DNA from 3 places in the Vibrio aphrogenes genome. Region 3 is predicted to be linked to each of the others. Evidence: predicted binding sites of a transcription regulator. Region 3 holds the regulator's gene; each other region holds the start of a gene.

Region 1 (7,420 bases), 740 kb from region 3:
AACTGATCGACACGGAGCAAAAAAAGCCGGTTTTAAATGGTGGACGTTGGTTATTTGGCAGTGGCGATGTGTATCGCTTGTGTCATTTATTAGGTGACCAGTTTGATGCGGGTGTGATGGACATGCTGTTGGTCCATCATCAAACCTTTACTCTGACGCATAATTTTATGATAAAACCACCAGATGATTGTTTTATCTTACAAATTGCTCCAGAAGAGCCCTTGAGATCGTCACCTTTATTAAGCAAACCAGAAGATTTAGAATTTGATTATCAATTGGGGTTACAAGCTGGTAAGCGCTTTATTGAACAATACACGGCACTGACTTGTCGACCCCCCGTGGTTCATGATAATGCTTATCTTAATTTTTAATCTCTGTAGTAGTTATTCTCAGCTGAGGTTAAATAGCAAAAAATAAGGGGCATTCAAATAAGAGTGCCCCTTTCATTTGGTTGTTATATCATGCGCTTATTCGACATTGATAATACGCATACAGTTGGTTGAGCCCACTAAGTCCATCACGTCACCTTGAGTGATAATCACTTTATCGCCCGCAGAGAGTAGGTGTTTTTGCTTTAACGTTTCAATGGCAGATAATGCGCAAGGTAATCCCGATCCCGCTTCATTTTCAAAGTAAACCGGCGTTACTCCGCGATAAAGTGCAGCACGGTTCAGCGTACTTTCATTACGAGATAAAGCAAAGATAGGTAAACCTGAACTTAGACGAGACATCATTAAAGGGGTACGACCTGATTCTGTCATAGAAATCATAGCGGTGATCCCTTCCATGTGGTTGGCCGAATACATGGTTGCCATCGCAATGGTTTCTTCAGCCGATTCAAATTTACGGTCTAAACGGTAATTAGATACATTAACCGATGGCATTTTTTCTGCGCCAATACACACTTCAGCCATGGATTTGACCGTTTCTACTGGGAAGTTACCAGCCGCAGTTTCGGCTGACAACATGACTGCATCAGTGCCATCTAATACGGCGTTCGCCACATCCATAACTTCCGCTCGGGTGGGCATTGGGCTGGTGATCATCGACTCCATCATTTGTGTTGCTGTAATCACATTGCGATCTAAGCTGCGAGCTCGGCGAATCAATTGTTTTTGCACGCCGACCAGTTCAGCATCGCCAATTTCAACGCCAAGATCACCACGTGCCACCATCACAACATCTGATGCCAGAATGATATCGTCCATGCTCTCTTCACTGATCACTGTTTCTGCACGTTCTACTTTCGCCACTAATTTAGCTTCTAATCCCGCATCACGAGCTAAGCGACGTGCATAATGCATATCTTCACCATTTCTTGGGAAGGAGATAGCTAAGTAATCCACTTTAATTTTAGCGGCGGTCAGGATGTCTTGTTTGTCTTTTTCGGTTAAGGCGTCCGCAGATAAGCCACCGCCTTTTTTATTGATGCCTTTATTATTAGAAAGTGGGCCTGCCACGGTGACTTCGGTATGTACTTTATTGTCATCGACGCCTAATACTTTGAGTTGAACACGGCCATCATCTAATAACAAAATATCACCAGGGCTGACATCTTTGGGTAATTCTTTGTAATCGACGCCAACGGCATATTGATCACCTGCGCCTTTGGGTAACTCACTATCTAAAGTAAATTTATCGCCAATATTGAGTTGGATTTTGCCATCTTTAAAGGTAGAAACACGGATTTTAGGACCTTGAAGATCGCCGAGAATGGCGACATGAATACCGAGTCTAGCCGCAATGTTGCGTACTTTTTCGGCGCGAAGAATATGGTCTTCGGCTGAACCATGGGAAAAGTTCATGCGAACGACATTAGCACCAGCTTTGATAATTTCTTCTAACACATTATCTTTATCGGTTGCAGGACCTAAGGTAGTGACAATTTTGGTACGTCTTAAACGTTTAGACATGCATAACTCCATTTGTGATTAAAAATAACTTTATTCACATTACCATTAATTTGTTTCAGCTTTCATTAAGAACTGGAACAAAATGTGACCGTCTAAAAATAAAGCTCAAGTGACTCTCTTAAAGGGATTTTATTGATGTATTTGAATAGAATAACGAGAAATAAAAATATAAGCGTGATACCTGTCACGCAACCGCAGTACTGAGCTTCACAATTAGTTTGGGGTGTAAAAAAATTGCAGCCTGTTTCTAATAAGGAGTACGTTATGTACATGGCTCAACCTGGTCATATTGATCAAATTAAGCAAATCAATACAGGTCGTGTATATAAATTGATTGATCAATTTGGCCCGATTTCTCGAATTGATTTATCAAAATTAAGCGGCTTGGCACCAGCCAGTATCACTAAGATATCCCGCGAACTCATGGAAGGGCATCTCATTCACGAAACCGTGGTGCAAGAAGCTTTATCTCGTGGTCGTCCTGCTGTTGGCCTGCAAACTAATAATGTAGGTTGGCAATTTTTATCGGTTCGCTTGGGTAAAGGGTATCTTATTCTGGCATTACATGAACTAGATGGAGAGATTGTCGTTGATCATAAAGTTACGATTGAAGCTTCTGATCAAATACTATTACAACAGCGTATTTTGGAGGAAATAGACGCGTTTTTTATACAGAATGCGAAATTAGTGGAACGGATGACCAGTATTGCCGTGACATTGCCAGCCAAAGTGAATTTTTCGGAAGGCAAAGTGCTGCAAATGCCGTACTTCAATATATTAAATTTAGACTTAGGGCCCGCTATTTATAATAAAACTGGTGTTCCCGTTTTTATTGCTAATGATACTAGCGCGTGGGCATTAGCTGAAATGCTATTTGGTCAATCTCAAGAAGTGGATAATTCCCTATTGGTGAGTAACCATCAAGGTGTGGCCGCTGGAGTGATTTTAAATGGTCGCCTTGCTTATAATCGCTTCGGTAATATGGGCGAACTTGGACATGTACAAATTGATCCTAATGGTGAGCGTTGTGAGTGTGGAAAACACGGCTGTTTAGATGTGGTGGCTTCCTCTGAAGCGGTATGCCGCGCAGTGGTTAAGCAGCTTGAAAGTGGTGAAAAAAGTACCTTGTCTGCAGAGCATTTGACGATGGAAAAAATATGCTCAGCGGCGATGAATGGTGATCCGTTAGCGATTCGAGCCATTGAGAAATTAGGTAATGATTTAGGTAAAGGGATTGCAATTATGGTGAATATATTCAGTCCCGAAAAGATCTTATTAGGCGGAGCATTAACCAAAGCTAAATCGATTCTTTTTCCTGCTATTTCAAACGTTTTACAACAAGATAATTTTGCTCTTTATGAAAAAGATATTCCCATTGTTGAATGTAAGTTTTTCACTCAAACGACCATGCCAGGCGCTGCCTTAATTAAACAAGCTCTGTACGATGGCTCATTGCTATTAAAAGTGATCGAAGGTTAAGGTTCGATTAACCAACAAAAGCCAGTGTGTTAGAGAACTGGCTTTGTGGTTGACGAGTTAAAAATAAGAGCCAACTTAGGATTTAAAGAGTTTATTGCGTTCCGGTTGCGCATCCACACATTGACCATGCAACGTACGTCCTTCTGGAGCCATTAAATAGACATACAGAGGCATAATATCTTGCGGTGTTTTTAATAACTCGACATCTTCAGCCGGGTAGGCCGAGGCACGCATTTTAGTGCGAGTCGCGCCTGGGTTGATTGCATTGACACGAATGGAGGTATCGCTTAATTCGTCGGCTAAAATTTGCATCATTCCCTCGGTCGCAAATTTTGAGATCGAATAGCTGGCCCAGTAAGCTTTACCAATATGACCGACAGTGGATGAGGTGAAGACAATGCGTCCATCGGGCGATTTTTTTAATAAAGGCAGCAAGGCTTGTGTCATTAACAATTGCGCTTTGACATTGACCTGCATCACATCATCAAAACTGGCTTCGTCAATTTGCTCAAATGGCGTAATAGCGCCAAGTAACCCAGCGTTGTGCAACAAGCCATCAAGTTGACCAAATTGCTCACCAATGGTATCAGCCATATCAAGGTAGTTTTGTTTGCTGGCCCCTTTCATATCAAGAGGAACAATCGCAGCTTGCGGGTATCCTTTTGATTCAATTTCATCGTAGACGGCTTCTAATTTTGCCACAGTTCGACCTAAAAGAATGACCGTTGCACCGTGTTGAGCGTAGTGAAGTGCCGCCTCTTTGCCGATACCATCACCAGCACCTGTAATTAAAATGGTTTTTCCAGCCAGTGCTGTTGGAGTCACAGAATAATTCACCGTATACCGTCCTTATCTAACTTTATGTCACATCAATGTTTATGCCATAATGCCGTACTATTTATTGTCGTAGTGGTTGGCATCAACAAACGAGCTTACCATACACTAGATCATTATATTTGAGGGAATGATATTGGAATTTTTACTGGATTATGGGCTGTTTTTAGCCAAAGTCGTGACGTTTGTCGTTGCTGTGATTGCTTTAGTGGTAGGGGTAAAAGTTTTAGGCTCTAAAGGTGGTCAGGCAAAAGGCGAATTGCAAGTTACGAATCTTTCTGAAAAACATGAGGAAACGGTCGCGCAGCTTGAAGAACATTTACACGATGAGGTGTATTTAAAAGCGCGTCATAAAGTGCAGCAGAAAGAGCAAAAAGAAAAGCATAAACAAGAATCAAAGCAAGCGAAAAAGGCTGCCAAAGCCGGAGAGCTAGTGGATACGCGTAAGCCGCATTTATTTGTGTTGGATTTTAACGGTAGTATCGATGCCAAAGAAGTTGCTTCATTACGTGAAGAAGTCACCGCGATCTTAGCGGTAGCTAAAGACAATGATGAAGTTTTGGTCCGTCTAGAAAGTGGTGGTGGTATGGTCCACGGATATGGTCTAGCATCTTCTCAATTAGACCGTTTAAAAAATGCCAATATCAAATTAACCATTGCGGTTGATAAAGTGGCAGCAAGTGGTGGCTATATGATGGCCTGTGTGGCTGATAAAATTGTGTCCGCCCCTTTTGCCATTGTGGGCTCAATCGGTGTGATTGCACAAATCCCTAATTTTAATAAATTGCTTAAAAAGAATGATATTGAATTTGAACAAATGACCGCAGGTGAATATAAAAGAACCTTAACGATGTTTGGTGAGAATACCGATAAAGCACGCGAGAAGTTTAAGCATGAATTGGAAGAAACCCATGGTCTGTTTAAAGATTTTATCCGAGTTCACCGTCCAAGTTTAGCGCTTGAAAAAGTGGCGACGGGAGAGCATTGGTTTGGTACTCAAGCATTAGAACTGGGTTTAGTGGATGAAATTAAAACCTCAGATGATTTGATTATTGAAGCGAGTAAAGAGAAGTCGGTTTTAGCTTTACACTATGTACGCAAGAAAAAATTATCCGATAAAATCTCAGGTAGTGCGGCTAAAACGGTCGATAGTATATTGTTAAAATTAGTCTCACGTGGTCAACGTCCGATTGTTTAAAAGCTAACTTGAATAGACAAGAATAATCAGAACTGATTTATATCAATCTTTATTGAAAAAAGCTCACCAGGTGTGGGCTTATTTTTTTTGTATTTATCCTGTCATTTTTTGATATTTTCGCCATATTTAACGGGATATTGCAGCAAATGGGGACGTTTTTTAACTTGATGTAGAATGTGGGGGAAGTTTCAATGAGGTATCCTTTAAATTTCAAAGCTTGAATTTGGTCACATTTAAAAGCAATATTCGATTATCTTCCTTACTTTGTATCTAATTGTTACGAGAAACCAAATGGACAACAACAATCAATTTGAATCGTTAATGCCCGTTGACATGGCTAAGAAAGCCGCAGAAACTGGTGTTTATAAAGTTAATAAATCCTTCTTTAAAACCTTTATGCTTGCCATGACTGCAGGTATGCAGATTGGTATTGCTTTTTTATTTTACACCACAGTAACCAGTGGCACAGAGTCAGTGGCTCCAGGCTTCTCTCACTTTGTTGGTGGTTTAGCTTTTAGTTTAGGCCTGATTCTTGTGGTCGTAACTGGCAGCGAATTATTTACTAGCTCTACTTTAGTGGTAGTAGCAAGAGCCAGTGGCATGATTACTTGGGGTCAGTTGATTAAAAACTGGATTCAAGTTTACATTGGTAACTTTTGTGGTTGTATCCTTTTAGTAGGTATTATGTTGGTTGCTCAACAATATATGAGTGATAACGGCGGTATCGGTATTAATACTATGCATATTGCACAGCATAAAATGCACCATTCATTTGCGTCAGCTGTTGCACTAGGCACAATGGCAAACTTACTGGTTTGTATTGCAGTTTGGATGTCATATTCAGGTCGTACTTTGACTGATAAAATGTTGATTCTGATTTTACCTGTGGCTATGTTTGTCGCGTCAGGCTTTGAGCATAGCATCGCCAACATGTTCCAAATTCCATTGGCGATTGGTATTAAGAATTTTGCGCCAGCAGAGTTTTGGGAAATGACGGGTACCACTGCCAGTCAGTTCGCTGATTTAAACATGGCAGATTTTGTGATGAATAACCTTATTCCTGTGACCATTGGTAATATCATTGGTGGTAGTGTGTTCGTCGGGCTTTGGTTCTGGTCGATTTTCTTACGCAAATAAGTTTTTCAACATATCAAGAACAACGATGCCCTAGCATAGACTAGGGCATCTTTTTATCTCGGTTTTTAGTTTGATAAGAGATCAGTGAACGGTATGTTCTAGCGTAAATTCTTTTGAAAGATGCAGCGCAAGGTATTTAAACATATTAAACACAACCGTGGTTTTTTCAGTTGGAAGCCCTTGTTCATCTAAGAAAAATTCACCTTTAAAAATGAGGACATCGTCTTTTTCTGTCACAGATGTCGCACGCATGCCTTCCACATAATCCGCGTGATCTTGAATGACCTGATTGGCGATAAGAAGAAGTTCAAATTCAGAGATGGCTTTCTTGTTGGTCATAATTGCCTACTTTAAAGTCTAGTTTGCAAGATAAGTTGTTTTACAAGTTGGGTTGAATCTATCGAAATAAGTCGGTATTGTCCGCTTCGATTCAATTCCAGAAGAAACCAGTTTATACCTAAGTTGAGTATGGGTCTAACGTAAAATATCAATCAATTAGAGAGCTTAAGTTGCATTTTCTCAATTGGTGATATGTCATCCACTCAGAATGAAAAGTAAAAAAACAGGTTGACCTTACTTAAATCTCACTCGATAGTAAAAAAAGAAGTAATTTAATTATAAACAGTGTGCGTATCCAATTAAGCGTAACCTGATGAGGATGTTTAGAAACTGTTATGGGCAAATCTCTTGTTATTGTGGAGTCACCAGCCAAAGCGAAGACGATCAACAAGTATCTTGGAAAAGACTTTGTTGTGAAATCCAGTGTTGGTCATGTTCGTGACTTACCTACTGCGGGCCAAAGCAGTGGAAAAAAAGCCGCGGCTATTTCAACGAAGGGCATGAGTCCTGAAGAAAAAGC
Region 2 (7,420 bases), 930 kb from region 3:
GAAATGGGCATTACCGTGTGGGAGTTAGCTCACCCTGAGAGATTGCTCGGCTATCAAGCACCAGGGATTATCTTACCAGCAGATTGTTCGTTGCTGCTGGTGGCGGATGCTTGTCCACAAGGCCAAGATGCGAGCTTATTCATTAAAGTGCTTGCCAGTATGAAATTGCAACCTCAGCAAGCTTTACATCTCACGCCCGCTCAAGTGACTCAACTGCAAAAGCATGCGTTAACTTGGGTGTGGTTTGCAGGATGTGAGGCGGAAATGGCTGAGACGTGGCAAGGTGTGAAGCAATTGACTTCACCCGCTCTTGCGGATATTCATGGTAACACGCAAAATCGTCGTGATTTATGGCAACAAATTTGTTCGTATAACGATTTATCGGCATAACGATTTCATTACAGCACTAATGTATTATCCCCCCTTAATTTTTTCATACCGTTAAGAGCTAATCACTTTATGTCGAATGAGCAATATCTTCCTTTACAGCCTGAGCATTTAGATGCCGTTTGGGCGATAGAACAATGTGCCCACTCTCACCCTTGGTCTGAAACCATGATTCGTGATTTATCGCACCAAGATTCAGCCAATTCCAGTAAATATCAATTTGCCTTATGGGTAGATAACCAACTGGTGGGCTATGTGTATAGCCAAAATATTGTGGGTGAGGTGACCTTGCTAACCATCGCGGTGGATCCTAAGCAGCAAGGTAAAGGCTATGGCCGCAAGCTGTTAGAACATTTAATCGAATACAGTGAAAACGCAGCAGCGGACAGTATTTGGCTTGAAGTCCGTGAGAGTAATCGAGGCGCTTACCATTTGTATGAGTCTTTGGGCTTTAATGAAATTGATCGCCGAGTGAATTATTATCCTTCAAATACCACTTCTCATGGTAAAGAAGACGCCATTATCATGAATATGATGTTGGACAGTTTTAACCCCTTTGCTTAGAGATAATGCTTTAACCTAGAGTTATCGTAAATTTTGCGTATAATTCGCCCATCTCACTTGTGATCCCTATCGTAAAGTGATCCTAATATTTTTTTGTCGTCGATGAGATGGCAATAGCTCAAACAGTTTATAAGGTTTCCATTCATGTCATTCCTTACCGAAGTCGGCAAGCGTCGTACGTTTGCGATCATCTCCCACCCGGATGCGGGTAAAACCACCATTACTGAAAAAGTATTATTATTCGGAAACGCAATTCAAACCGCAGGCTCGGTAAAAGGCCGTGGGGCAAGCCAGCACGCGAAATCGGACTGGATGGAAATGGAAAAAGAACGTGGTATTTCGGTGACCACTTCGGTCATGCAATTTCCTTATAACGATTGTCTTGTTAACTTACTCGATACCCCAGGACACGAAGATTTCTCGGAAGATACTTACCGTACTTTAACCGCGGTGGATTCTTGCTTGATGGTGATTGATGCGGCCAAAGGTGTCGAAGATCGAACTCGTAAGTTAATGGAAGTAACTCGTTTACGTGATACGCCAATCGTTACTTTCATGAACAAATGTGACCGTGATATTCGTGATCCAATGGAGCTTCTTGATGAAGTGGAAAATGAATTAAACATGGCATGCGCACCGGTATCTTGGCCAATTGGCTGCGGTAAAGAATTTAAAGGCGTGTATCACATTCATCGTGATGAGACGATCTTGTATTCCACCGGTCATGGTCACACCATACAAGAAGTCCGTATTGTGAAAGGTTTGGATAATCCTGAACTGAACGCAGAAATTGGTGATGAGCTAGCAGAACAGCTACGTGAAGAATTAGAGCTGGTGATTGGTGCCTCACACGAGTTTGATCAAGAGCTATTCCTAAAAGGTGAGCTAACGCCGGTATTCTTCGGTACGGCGCTGGGCAACTTCGGTGTCGATCACATGCTAGATGGCTTGACAGAATGGGCTCCTGCTCCAATGCCTCGTGAAGCGAATGAACGTAAAGTGGAAGCTACCGAGGATAAATTCTCCGGTTTTGTGTTTAAGATCCAAGCCAATATGGACCCTAAACACCGTGACCGTATTGCCTTCATGCGAGTGGTGTCTGGTACTTATAAACAAGGCATGAAAATGAACCATGTTCGTACCGGTAAAATGGTCAACATTTCCGATGCAGTAACCTTTATGGCTGGGGATCGTTCGCGTGCTGAAAATGCTTATGCAGGCGATATCATTGGTCTTCATAACCACGGCACTATTCAAATTGGTGATACGTTTACTCAAGGTGAAACGCTGAAATTTGCGGGTATTCCCAACTTTGCGCCAGAGTTATTCCGTCGTATTCGTCTACGTGATCCACTAAAACAAAAGCAATTGTTAAAAGGCTTAGTTCAACTTTCAGAAGAAGGGGCGGTGCAGGTTTTCCGTCCATTACAAAATAACGATTTGATTGTGGGTGCGGTCGGTGTGCTACAGTTTGATGTGGTCGTGGCTCGCTTGAAGTCAGAGTATAACGTTGAAGCGATTTATGAGAGTGTCAACGTGGCAACGGCTCGTTGGATTGAGTGTGATGATGATAAGAAACTAGAAGAGTTCAAGCGTAAGAATCAAACTAACCTCGCATTAGATGGTGGAGATAACTTATCTTACATCGCGCCAACAATGGTGAACTTAAACTTGGCTAAAGAGCGTTTTCCGGATGTGATGTTCCGTGCAACCCGTGAACACTAATTTGTGAATACACATTGATAATAGAATGAAAGGGTTGGCGTAATGTCAGCCCTTTTGCTTTAATGAAATGAGCTGACGTTGCCCGGAGAAAGTGTATGATCTTAGCAAAACTGAAATATTGGCTAGCCCGTTATGATGCTTGGTGCGAGGAGTTAGGCCTCACACCTGAACATAAACGTAGCTGCTGTGCTTATCGTTCGGAGAGTCGCCCGCAACAAAAATCCAAGGGTAAAACAGAATTTAATGCCTGAATATTCTTTTATCGATAGTCATTGTCATTTTGATTTTCCCGCTTTTTCAGACACTCAATCGGAATTACTCAAAGCTCATCAAGCGGGAGTGAAGCGAATCGTAATTCCTGCGGTTGGTCTCAGTAACTGGCCGCTGATACAAGCCCTTTCTCAACAATATCCAGCTCTTTATTATTCTCTTGGTTTTCATCCTTATTTTATTGATCAGCATCCCGAGGATGCGTCTCAACAATTAGAGGCCGCATTAAGACAACGTGATAGTAAATGCGTGGCAATTGGGGAATGTGGTTTGGATTTTATGCTCAACCAAGAGCGATTAACCCAAGAGATGATCGATAAACAATATGAGTTATTGGATTGTCAATTACAGTTAGCGACTCAATATCAATTACCGGTAATTATTCATGCTCGGAAAGCACATGATAAAGTCTTGGCTCGATTAAAACGTTATCGATTAAAAAAAGGTGGTGTTATTCACGCTTTTTCAGGAAGTAAGCAACAGGCAATGGAATATGTCAAATTAGGCTTCTATATTGGAGTAGGGGGCGTGATTACGTATTCTCGAGCGAAAAAAACGCGTCAAGCAATCGCACAGTTACCTTTAGAGAGTTTGCTGTTAGAAACGGATGCGCCTGATATGCCGGTATCGGGATTTCAAGGACAACCCAATCACCCTGAGCGACTTATTGAGATATTTAATGCACTTTGCTCTTTAAGAAAAGAAAATAAAGCAGTTATTGAGCGACAAATTTGGAAAAACAATGGTGTTTTGTTTGGTTGGAATTTATGAAATTTGTTGCGTAAATGCAAACGTTTGCTGTCTGGTCAATATCAAAAAAGTAAACATATAGTGACTTTTGTCACATAGGTGTATGTTTTTCATTTTTTTTTCATGAATAAGTGTGAGGGTGGTATTACTTTGTTACCAATTGTCAGAGTATAATCGCTTCCGCTTTTTAGAGCCCTAAACTTTTTTAACCAATTTTAATAAGGAAGCCATATACCATGAGCCTGGTTATGAGCATTGTTGGAATGATTTTCCTGTTGGCAGTAGCAGTACTATTTTCTGACAACCGCAAAGCAATTAATTTTAGAACCGTGGGTGGCGCATTTGCTATCCAATTCTGCTTAGGTGCGTTTGTACTGTACGTACCTTGGGGACGAGATATGCTAGCCGCCATGACAAATGGTGTTCAGCATGTCTATAACTATGGTAACGAAGGTATCGGATTTTTATTCGGCAGCTTAGTTAACTTCTCTGTTGAAGGCGTTGGATTTATTTTTGCCTTTAAAGTACTTCCTACTATCATTTTCTTCTCTGCTTTAATCTCTGTTTTATACAACATTGGTGTGATGCAGATTGTCATCAAAGTATTAGGTGGTGCTTTACAGAAAGCGTTAGGTACTTCTCGTGCGGAATCAATGTCTGCGACAGCGAACATTTTCGTGGGTCAAACGGAAGCACCGTTAGTGGTTCGTCCATTCGTACCTAAAATGACACAATCAGAATTGTTTGCTGTTATGTGTGGTGGTTTGGCTTCTGTTGCTGGTGGTGTAATGGCTGGTTATGCGGCAATGGGCGTGCCGCTCTCATACCTGATTGCAGCTTCTTTCATGGCAGCACCTGGTGGTCTTTTGTTTGCTAAAATCATCAAACCAGAAACGGATCAACCAATTGAGCAATTGGGTAATGGTAGTGATGAGGAGGATGATAAACCTGCGAACGTTATCGATGCCGCTGCAGTAGGTGCGTCTTCAGGTCTTCAACTTGCATTAAACGTTGGTGCAATGTTATTGGCATTTATTGGCTTGATTGCACTGCTTAATGGTATTTTAGGCGGAGTAGGTGCTTGGTTTGGTATGCCAGATCTGACGCTTGAGCTTATCTTAGGTTATGTTTTTGCGCCAATCGCTTGGTTAATTGGTGTGCCATGGAGTGAAGCGACACTGGCGGGTTCTTTCATTGGTCAAAAAACCATTTTGAATGAGTTCGTGGCTTACTCTAATTTCGCCCCATATTTAGCTGATGGTGCAACGGTGGTTCTTTCTGAGAAAACCAAAGCCATTATTTCATTTGCTCTATGTGGTTTTGCGAACTTGTCTTCTATCGCGATCCTATTGGGTGGCCTAGGTGGCTTAGCACCAGCACGTCGTTCTGAAATTGCTCAAATGGGTATGAAAGCGATTCTTGCAGGTACATTATCTAACTTAATGGCCGCAACTATTGCTGGTTTCTTTATTACGCTACAAAGCCTGTAATAAAACCTGCGGGTATAGACACAATTAAAACCTTATCAAGCCGTAGCCATGATGCTGCGGCTTTTTTGTGTGCAGAGACCTCTCAAGAATGTTCCCCCCCCCAAAAAAAACCGTTGTATTGAATGACCTCTAGTTATCCGCAACTGAGGTTAGTGATTTGCAGTTGAGATTGTTATTTGCAGAGGTTATTGAGAGATACCAGACTGAAACCCTCGTGCAAGATCTCATTTTTTTATGAGATACAAATCGTTTGCGCAAAGGATAGTGACTGACCTCACGAAATAAATCGGTATAATGGGTTGTAGATTCTTATTCGTACTGGTTGAGTGCCAATGAGAGATGTTTACAATACATGATGTGTTTACAACCCTCCACTGATTAACGGGAAGATGGGTTGTGCGGTGACAAGGATTGCAATTAGTTCACCACAATGGACTAAGTCTTCAAGGAACCAAGTCCGTTCATTTCAGGTAATTGGGGCATTGACGTTATTTTTTATAATAGCGCCAAGAATCGCACTACACTTTAACTAAGCTTAGCTCGGGTGTGATAACCCCTTTGCCAACATAATTTTTTGATATCGGAGATAGAAATGAGCGATTTACAAGCAGCAGCTTTACGTGCACTAAAATTAATGGATCTTACGACGTTGAACGACGACGATACAGATGAGAAAGTGATTGCCTTATGTAAAGATGCAAAATCACCTGTTGGCAATACCGCTGCCATTTGTATTTACCCACGTTTTATCCCTATTGCGAAGAAAACATTACGTGAACAAGGTACGCCAGATATTCGTATCGCCACGGTAACGAACTTCCCACATGGTAATGACGACATTGAAATCGCTGTTGCTGAAACAAAAGCGGCTATTGCGTACGGTGCGGATGAAGTGGATGTGGTTTTCCCATACCGTAACTTAATTGCTGGTGACGAAAAAACAGGTTTTGAGCTTGTTAAGCAATGTAAAGAAGCGTGTGGTGATATTTTATTGAAAGTCATTATCGAAACTGGTGAATTAAAAGAAGAAGCCTTGATTAAACGCGCTTCAGAAATCTCAATCGAAGCTGGCGCAAACTTCATCAAAACATCAACCGGTAAAGTGGCAGTCAATGCGACACCAGAATCAGCTGAAATCATGTTGAATGTCATCAAAGACATGGGCGTAGCAGACAAAGTTGGTTTCAAACCTGCTGGTGGTGTTCGTACTGCGGAAGATGCACAAGCTTATCTTGCTATGGCAGAACGTATTTTAGGTGCAGATTGGGTCGACAATATGCATTACCGTTTTGGTGCATCAAGCTTACTAGCTAACTTATTAAATACTCTAGGTAAAGGCGAAAAAGCGGCTGAAGGCGGCTATTAATTTTGCTCACGCCCATTGTCGAGCGAAGCCGTTCGGCGATGGCGATTTATCAGGAATACTGATGAATTACTCTATTCCTGACTTTTTATCGAGTTTAAATAGGTAGGTTAGTAATGTTTTTTGCTCAAGAGATTATTCGTAAGAAGCGTGATGGTGAAGAACTCACCGCTGAAGAAATTAATTTTTTCATTCAAGGTGTCGCGAAAGATACTATTTCTGAAGGTCAGATCGCCGCGTTTGCCATGACCCTCTTTTTCAATGAAATGAACATGAAAGAGCGTATAGCGTTAACATGTGCAATGCGCGATTCGGGCATGGTCATTGATTGGTCACATATGAACTTTGGTGGCCCAATTGTGGATAAACATTCGACTGGCGGAGTTGGGGATGTTACCTCATTAATGCTAGGCGCAATGGTGGCGGCATGTGGTGGTTTTGTCCCTATGATTTCAGGTCGTGGGCTAGGCCATACTGGTGGTACTCTGGATAAATTAGAGGCTATCCCTGGCTATAACATCATGCCAACCAATGATGTGTTTGGTAACGTCACTAAAGATGCCGGTGTAGCCATCATTGGTCAAACTGGAGATTTAGCGCCAGCCGATAAGCGTGTGTATGCGACTCGTGATATCACGGCAACAGTGGATAACATCACGTTAATCACCGCGTCCATTTTATCGAAGAAATTGGCAGCAGGTCTTGAATCTTTAGTCATGGATGTGAAAGTAGGTTCTGGCGCCTTCATGCCGACTTATGAAGCCTCTGAAGAATTAGCTCAATCTATCGTTGCGGTTGCTAATGGTGCGGGGACTAAAACTACCGCTATTTTAACCGATATGAACCAAGTGTTAGCTTCCTCTGCGGGTAA
Region 3 (7,420 bases):
CGATTTCGATGTTTACGCCTAGTTTGACGAGTTCAATTGCGTCGGTTGAGTACATGATATCTTTCCTGCTTTTTAATATTAGAGAACTATATCAGTTTTAATAGATATAACTATATACTCATCGTTCAAAAAGTTAAGGTGTGATCCTTTGAATAAGGATATAAAGAAAAAATTCAACATTAATCACAAAGCAATTATTTGTTATCTAGGTTGTATGTAAACAGCGAATTTATTTGTACTTATTTTAGGGGATGTTTACATGATTGAATAGTTGTTTACAGTAATTCAAAGCGTCATTTGCGATTGATGGTCGACCACTTTGATTAATTAGTTGGATGTTTACAACAGACGTAAAAAATGGTGACAGATAACAAGCAACGTATCATTGCATTGTTCTACTGTCCCCATCTTTGCCATCATTTAGATGATATCTTATGAAATTAAGTTTCTGATGAGAATCCTTTATAAACAGTAATTTTGAGTTCTTTTGGTGTCTGTAAAATATTATTCAATATTCTGGATCTGCTCACGCATTTGCTCAATCAACACTTTCAATTCAACACCTGAAGCGGTCACATCCGTACTAATCGATTTAGACGCTAGCGTATTCGCTTCACGGTTGAATTCTTGCATCATGAAATCGAGTTTACGGCCACAAGCGCCGCCTTTTTTCATGATGTTAGTAGCTTCTTTAACGTGAGAATCTAAGCGATCCAATTCTTCTGCGACGTCTGATTTTTGCGCCAGTAGAATCAATTCTTGTTCGACCCGTGAGCTGTCGAGTTCAATTTTGGCTTCTTCAAATTTGTTGAGTAGGCGGTCGCGTTGCCATTGTAGGATCTCTGGCATGCGAGCACGTACTTTGGCAGCTTCTGCGGTGATCGCTTCAAGGCGTTGGTCGATCAAGGCTTTCATGTTGGCACCTTCGCGGCCACGTGCGTCAATGAAATCACTCATTGCTTCTTCAAACGCTTCAAGTAGTTCTTTTTGGATGGTGTCCATGTCTTGCTCTGGTGCTTCCATCACACCCGGCCAGTTCATTACTTGAAATGGGTTGATGCGTGACTCTTCACCGGTTAGAGACATCACTTGATTAGCGGCTTTGATCACTTGTTTGGCAAGGTCTTCATTGATGTTGAGGTCGCTTTGCGCCTTGGAATTGGCTTCAAAGCGTAAGTGACATTCGACTTTACCGCGCGCTAAACGCTTACGAAAACGCTCACGTAAAATTGGCTCTAAACCACGAAATTGTTCAGGTAGACGGAAGTAGGTTTCAAGGTAGCGTTGGTTGACACTGCGGATTTCCCACACAGCGTTGCCCCAATCGGATTTGATTTCTTTGCGGGCATAAGCGGTCATGCTGTAGATCATTGAAGATTACCTAATCTAAATTGTGTGATGATTTTCTGAAAAGAATATTATCACAGTCTAAGGCAAGGTGGTTTCTTTAATCTCTGTGGTTTTATTAATCGTCGTTAAGATCGCTTTTTCACGACAAGATCGTTATAATCTTGCCCCAATTCTATTGCTAATTAGGTATTTCTTTATGTCTTCAACTTTGCGTCCAAATGATCGTGCCGCGGATCAAGTTCGTCCTATTAAAATGACTCGTAACTATACCGCTTATGCTGAAGGTTCAGTTTTGGTGGAGTTTGGTAATACCAAAGTATTGTGTAATGCCAGTGTTGAAGAAAAAGTACCAGGTTGGTTAAAAGGCCGTGGTAAAGGTTGGGTAACGGCCGAATATGGCATGTTACCTCGTGCGACTCATACGCGTAACCGTCGTGAAGCCGCTAGCGGTAAACAAGGCGGTCGTACTATGGAAATCCAACGTTTAATCGCGCGTAGTTTACGTGCTGTCGTCGATTTGGATGTATTAGGCGAAATGATGATCACGGTTGATTGTGATGTGATCCAAGCGGATGGTGGTACTCGTACCGCTTCTATCTCGGGCGCAAGTGTGGCATTGGCCGATGCGATTCAATCATTAGTGGACTTAGGCAAACTAAAGAAAAACCCAATGAAGTGTCATGTTGCGGCGGTTTCAGTTGGTATTATCGGTGAGCACGCTTTATGTGATTTAGAATATGTAGAAGACTCTGCTGCGGATACCGACATGAATGTGGTGATGACCGAAGAAGGTAAAATGATTGAGGTGCAAGGAACGGCAGAAGGAGAGGCATTCTCACGTGCTGAGTTGAATCAATTACTCGATCTGGCGGAGAAGGGCATCCAAGATATTATCGCCGTTCAGAAAGCCGCCTTGGCAAATTAAGTTTTTTAAATAGCTCCTCATTGAGGGGCTATTTTTTTGAGTGCAATTTGAGTCTGTTAGATTTATAACAGCTGAAATTGAAGATGAAATTCTCTAGGGACTAGAAGCTAGGAACTAGGGACCGAATAGAGATATTTTATGAAAGCATATCAACGTGAATTTATAGAGTTTGCCTTAGAAAAGGAAGTATTGAAGTTTGGTGAGTTCACTTTAAAGTCTGGTCGCATTAGCCCGTATTTCTTTAATGCTGGGTTATTTAATACCGGCCGTGATTTGGCTCGTTTAGGGCGCTTTTATGCCGCCGCGTTAGCGGATTCAGGGATTGAATTTGATGTGTTATTTGGTCCTGCTTATAAGGGGATCCCTATTGCCACAACCACAGCGGTAGCTCTTGCCGATCATCATGATATTGATACTCCTTATTGTTTTAACCGCAAAGAAGCTAAAGACCATGGCGAAGGGGGGAATCTAGTAGGTAATCCCCTAGAAGGGCGTATTATGTTGGTCGATGATGTGATCACGGCAGGGACTGCAATTCGTGAATCCATGGAAATCATCAAAGCCAATGCTGCTGATTTAGCGGGTGTATTGGTGGCCATTGATCGTCAAGAAAAAGGTAAAGGTGAGTTATCTGCCATTCAAGAAGTCGAGCGTGATTTTGGGTGTGCGGTCATTTCTATTATTAGTCTTGGCGATTTAGTCACGTATCTTGAAGAGCAAGGCAACAGTGCCGAGCAGTTAGCTTCAGTTAAAGCTTATCGAGATCAATACGGTATTTAATTGACCGTTAAAATGACTTTTCATCTGACCCAGTGGCTCATTTGGCCATTGGGTTTATTTTTATTTACAGTGCGTATATTTTTTTATACACCAAAACAAAATGACTATTTAAGGTAAATTTGTAGAATAATTGAGCGATTTTGATTTTTGTTACCTCGATTTAATCCTGAAAAATGAGTAATGTGTCAGCTTATTATTCCACCAGGTAAAAAGATAACAATATGAGTAATTCAAAGGTTTTTGGCAGTACTTTGATCATTGCCGGTACAACCATTGGGGCTGGCATGCTGGCACTTCCGATTGCATCTGCCGGTTTAGGCTTTTCCACCTCCTTGATGATCATGGTGGGGATGTGGGCTTTAATGGCGTACACCGCATTATTAATGTTAGAGCTTCATCAACATGCCGATTATGACGCAACCCTACACACTTTAGCGAAACAGTTTCTGGGTGAAAAAGGCAAATGGATTGCGACCTTTGCCATGCTATTTTTATTTTATGCGTTATGTGCCGCTTACATTGCTGGTGGTGGTGGTCAGTTTAACGCCAAGCTATATAACTGGTTTTCTCTTGATGTCTCGAGCGGTTTAGGCACCGTCATTTTTACACTATTAATCGCCTCTATTGTCACCTTTGGGACGCATTCTGTTGATCGAGTTAATCGAGTGTTGTTTACCTGTAAGCTGATCGCGATGGCAACCATGTTGTTTTTCTTAACCCCTAATATTGAAGCGGTGAATTTAGTCAACATGCCATTAGAAAAAGGACTGGTTGTGGCGGCTTTGCCAGTAATTTTTACCTCTTTTGGCTTTCACGGGAGCATTCCTGCGGTGGTACGCTATTTAGAATTAGACATGAAGGCCTTAAAGAAAGTGATGCTCTGCGGCTCTTTATTGCCATTAATTGTCTACATCTTATGGCAATTCGCAACCTTGGGTGTGGTGAATCAAGCGACCTTATCACAAGCTTCAGATGTGAGCTCTTTAGTGAATATCTTATCTCAAGTGATTCATAACAGCATGATTTCGCAGATTGTGTCTGTCTTTGCTGACCTTGCGTTGATTACTTCATTTTTAGGGGTGAGCTTGGGCTTGTTTGAATTTTTAGGGGATAGCTTAAATAAGCGACAAACCAAAAAAGGCCGTGTGGCGATCGCTTTCGTGACTTTTTTGCCTCCACTAGGCTTTGCTTTGTTCTACCCACAAGGTTTTATTATGGCGTTAGGTTATGCTGCTATTGCTTTGGCTATTTTAGCCATTCTATTACCGGTTGCTATGGTAGTGAAATCACGTCAACAGCATCATGAAACTCAAGCCTTTACAGTGAGCGGTGGTAAACCTGCATTAATATTTACCTTGTTAATGGGCGTGGTTATTATCGGGGTGCAGTTGTTGATCAGTGCAGGGGTGTTACCGGCGATTGGGTAATATCGGTATTCGTAACAGACCGCTGCGCTTCTCTAAGCGAGGAAAAGCACAAGCAGGAAAGCCGAGATATGGGGACGCTGCGCTAGGGAACCGAAAAGAATTATTGACATTAGTTGGTCTCGCAGCACAATCCTCTCGGCTCTCGGCTCTCGGCTCTCGGCTCTCGGCTCTCGGCTCTCGGCTCTCGGCTCTCGGCTCTCGGCTCTCGGCTCTCGGCTCTCGGCTCTCGGCTCTCGGCTCTCGGCTCTCGGCTCTCGGCTCTCGGCTCTCGGCTCTCGGCTCTTATCTTTATCGAGTCACAAGCAGCGTAGCGCCCGAATAACGAAACTCGCGTATAAAAAAAGCCACTGAACTTTCATTCAGTGGCTTTGTGGATTTTGGCTTGTTGTAAAACGAAAGACGATTAACGCGTACCGTAAACGACGATGGTTTTACCGTGAGCTGAAATCAGATTTTGCTCTTCTAGCATCTTCAAGATACGGCCAACAGTTTCGCGTGAACAGCCAACAATTTGACCAATTTCTTGGCGAGTGATCTTGATTTGCATACCATCAGGGTGAGTCATCGCATCAGGTTGTTTCGCTAAGTTCAACAGAGTTTGAGCGATACGACCCGTTACGTCTAGGAAAGCTAAGTCACCCACTTTCTGGCTAGTAATCTGTAGGCGTTTAGCCATTTGACCAGAAAGACGCATTAAGATATCTGGATTCACTTGGATAAGTTGGCGGAATTTCTTAAATGAAATTTCAGCGACTTCACAAGGTGATTTTGCACGGACCCAAGCGGTACGCTCTTGGTCTTCTTCAAATAGGCCTAATTCGCCAATGAAGTCACCTTGGTTCAAGTAAGACAAAATCATCTCTTTGCCTTCTTCATCTTTGATTAATACAGCCACTGAACCCTTCACGATGTAATACAGAGTTTCTGCTTTCTCACCGGCGTGAATCAAAGTACTTTTTGATGGGTACTTATGGATATGACAGTGCGATAGAAACCACTCTAATGTTGGGTCAGTTTGAGGTTTACCTAGAACCATAATTTGTTACTTCCTCTACAAGGCTTGCTCAGTGTTGAGTCATCCATCCTGAGACCGTCTGGACGGGTCACATAAAATAGGTGCTAATTTTCTTAGCTGTAAGACTTTTACAGTTGGTCTTAAATACTACCCCTTTCTTCATCGGATTTCTTGATTTTGATCGACCAAGAATGGGGTTTTTGACTGCCAAAATGTGTTCGAAATCACAGACTCGACAGTAAGTGTGCTCTCGCTAGCATTTCTAGTCGATTTTCCCTGTTTCGATTAATTGATGTAATAACGGTTGGATGATGAGTTCCATAGCAAAACTCATTTTTCCGCCCGGTACCACTAGGGTGTTATGGCGCGACATGAATGAACCATCAATCATGGCGAGTAAATAAGGAAAGTCGACATTTTTAATGCCACGTAAGCGGATCACCACAAAACTTTCATCGAGACTGGGGATTCCTTTTGCATTGAGTGGATTGGAGGTATCCACGGTTGGAACGCGTTGAAAGTTAATGTGAGTGCGTGAAAATTGTGGCGTTATGTAATTAAGGTAGTCATCCATTGAACGCACAATCGAGTCCATCACAGCTTCTCGTGAATGGCCGCGATCGCGGGTATCACGCACAAATTTTTGAATCCATTCCAAGTTAACGATCGGCACCATACCAATCAGAAAATCGACGTGTTTCGACACGCTGACCTCGCCATCGACGACGCCGCCATGTAAACCTTCGTAGAATAAAACATCGGTATTTTCAGGCAGATCTTGCCAAGGGGTAAAGGTACCTGGCATTTGGTTATAGGGGACGGCTTCATCAAAACTGTGTAGATAACGGCGCACTTTACCGGTGCCATCTTGCCCATATTGCTTGAAAAAATGCGCGAGAGCGGGGAAGTCATTGGCTTCGGGGCCAAAATAGCTGATGTGCTTGCCTTGCTCTTTGGCTTTACGAATGGCGATGTCCATTTCTGGGCGCGTATAACGATGAAAGCTATCGCCTTCAACCCAAGAAGCTTGAATGCCCATCATATTGAACATTTTACGGAAGGTTTCTGAGGTGGTGGTGGTTCCTGCACCTGATGAACCCGTAACCGCAATGATCGGGTGTTTTGCCGACATAATAATCCTTTATTGCGACTTAATTATGTCCCACAGTGTAGAGGAATGACGGCAAAGAATAAATAGGAGAGCGTGAGAGGTTAGTTGAGATCCCGAATCGATTTGATATCGACGCTTTCATGGAGCTCGGAAAAAACAATAACAACACTGCCAGCTTGGAGTTGTGTTTTGACTTGTTTGATTTTGGTCTCAAGTGTGGTTTCTTGGAGGCCGTAATCGGTTCCTTCTCGTAAAATAAATTCTTTGATTAAATTATCGAGTGTCTCGGGCTGAATCTCTTGCCAAGGAATGATCATGGTACTGCCTTATCCATTGATTGGGGTTATCGAGCCGTATTATAAAAAATCTCACACAGATGTTCAGCCCCAACCTTATGACAATAGAGATGGGTCATGGGTTGGCCAGAACGAGGAGAAAGGTCCATTTGATTAATGCAATGGACCAAATCTGATTGCTGTTGGCGTTCTAGTTGCAGTTCAAACTGTAAAGATTCACGATATAGGGTGTCGGGCAAATGCGGTTTGGCTTTGCGACGATAATAACGAAATTGCTCTAATAAGTGTTCCGTACGTTCAATCGCTGCATCAAGTTGTTGCCATTGTTGCTCTGATAGGGCGAGTTGGTGTTCATCTAACCATTTCAGTAACAACACCAAATTGACTTTGCCATGGTATTGGTTTTGTAAATGCAAACAAGCTTCTTTAATTTTGCGCACGCCATAATGTTGCAAACTAAATTGCCATAGGCGTTCAAAGGTGAGAGGCAGCGGTTGATATTGGGTCATATTATGA

The links. Region 3 encodes CRP, which controls carbon source genes, mostly activating them, when cyclic AMP is high. Its sites were predicted from a motif close to TGTGANNNNNNTCACA; they were not measured.
Region 1: the regulator CRP is predicted to act here: its motif matches at 2,087-2,102, upstream of mlc (sugar metabolism global transcriptional regulator Mlc).
Region 2: the regulator CRP is predicted to act here: its motif matches at 3,777-3,792, upstream of VCA1004_RS08295 (NupC/NupG family nucleoside CNT transporter).

What each region holds. Positions count from the first base shown of each region.
Region 1 covers NZ_AP018689.1:993,640-1,001,059, forward strand. The annotation lists gene VCA1004_RS04570 (patatin-like phospholipase family protein) at 1-371, shown strand, start outside; gene pyk (pyruvate kinase) at 468-1,913, opposite strand; gene mlc (sugar metabolism global transcriptional regulator Mlc) at 2,178-3,392, shown strand; gene VCA1004_RS04585 (YciK family oxidoreductase) at 3,468-4,229, opposite strand; gene sohB (protease SohB) at 4,357-5,424, shown strand; gene focA (formate transporter FocA) at 5,716-6,561, shown strand; gene VCA1004_RS04600 (YciN family protein) at 6,643-6,900, opposite strand; gene topA (type I DNA topoisomerase) at 7,236-7,420, shown strand, end outside.
Region 2 covers NZ_AP018689.1:1,823,659-1,831,078, reverse strand. The annotation lists gene VCA1004_RS08315 (DNA polymerase III subunit psi) at 1-390, shown strand, start outside; gene rimI (ribosomal protein S18-alanine N-acetyltransferase) at 460-951, shown strand; gene prfC (peptide chain release factor 3) at 1,096-2,676, shown strand; gene VCA1004_RS08300 (TatD family hydrolase) at 2,920-3,717, shown strand; gene VCA1004_RS08295 (NupC/NupG family nucleoside CNT transporter) at 3,933-5,186, shown strand; gene deoC (deoxyribose-phosphate aldolase) at 5,779-6,552, shown strand; gene deoA (thymidine phosphorylase) at 6,666-7,420, shown strand, end outside.
Region 3 covers NZ_AP018689.1:256,527-263,946, forward strand. The annotation lists gene VCA1004_RS01185 (hypothetical protein) at 1-55, opposite strand, end outside; gene VCA1004_RS01190 (YicC/YloC family endoribonuclease) at 505-1,371, opposite strand; gene rph (ribonuclease PH) at 1,559-2,275, shown strand; gene pyrE (orotate phosphoribosyltransferase) at 2,414-3,055, shown strand; gene VCA1004_RS01205 (aromatic amino acid transport family protein) at 3,277-4,482, shown strand; gene crp (cAMP-activated global transcriptional regulator CRP) at 4,886-5,518, opposite strand; gene VCA1004_RS01220 (phosphoribulokinase) at 5,760-6,629, opposite strand; gene VCA1004_RS01225 (YheU family protein) at 6,710-6,925, opposite strand; gene VCA1004_RS01230 (TIGR02444 family protein) at 6,952-7,413, opposite strand; gene VCA1004_RS01235 (ABC transporter ATP-binding protein) at 7,415-7,420, opposite strand, start outside.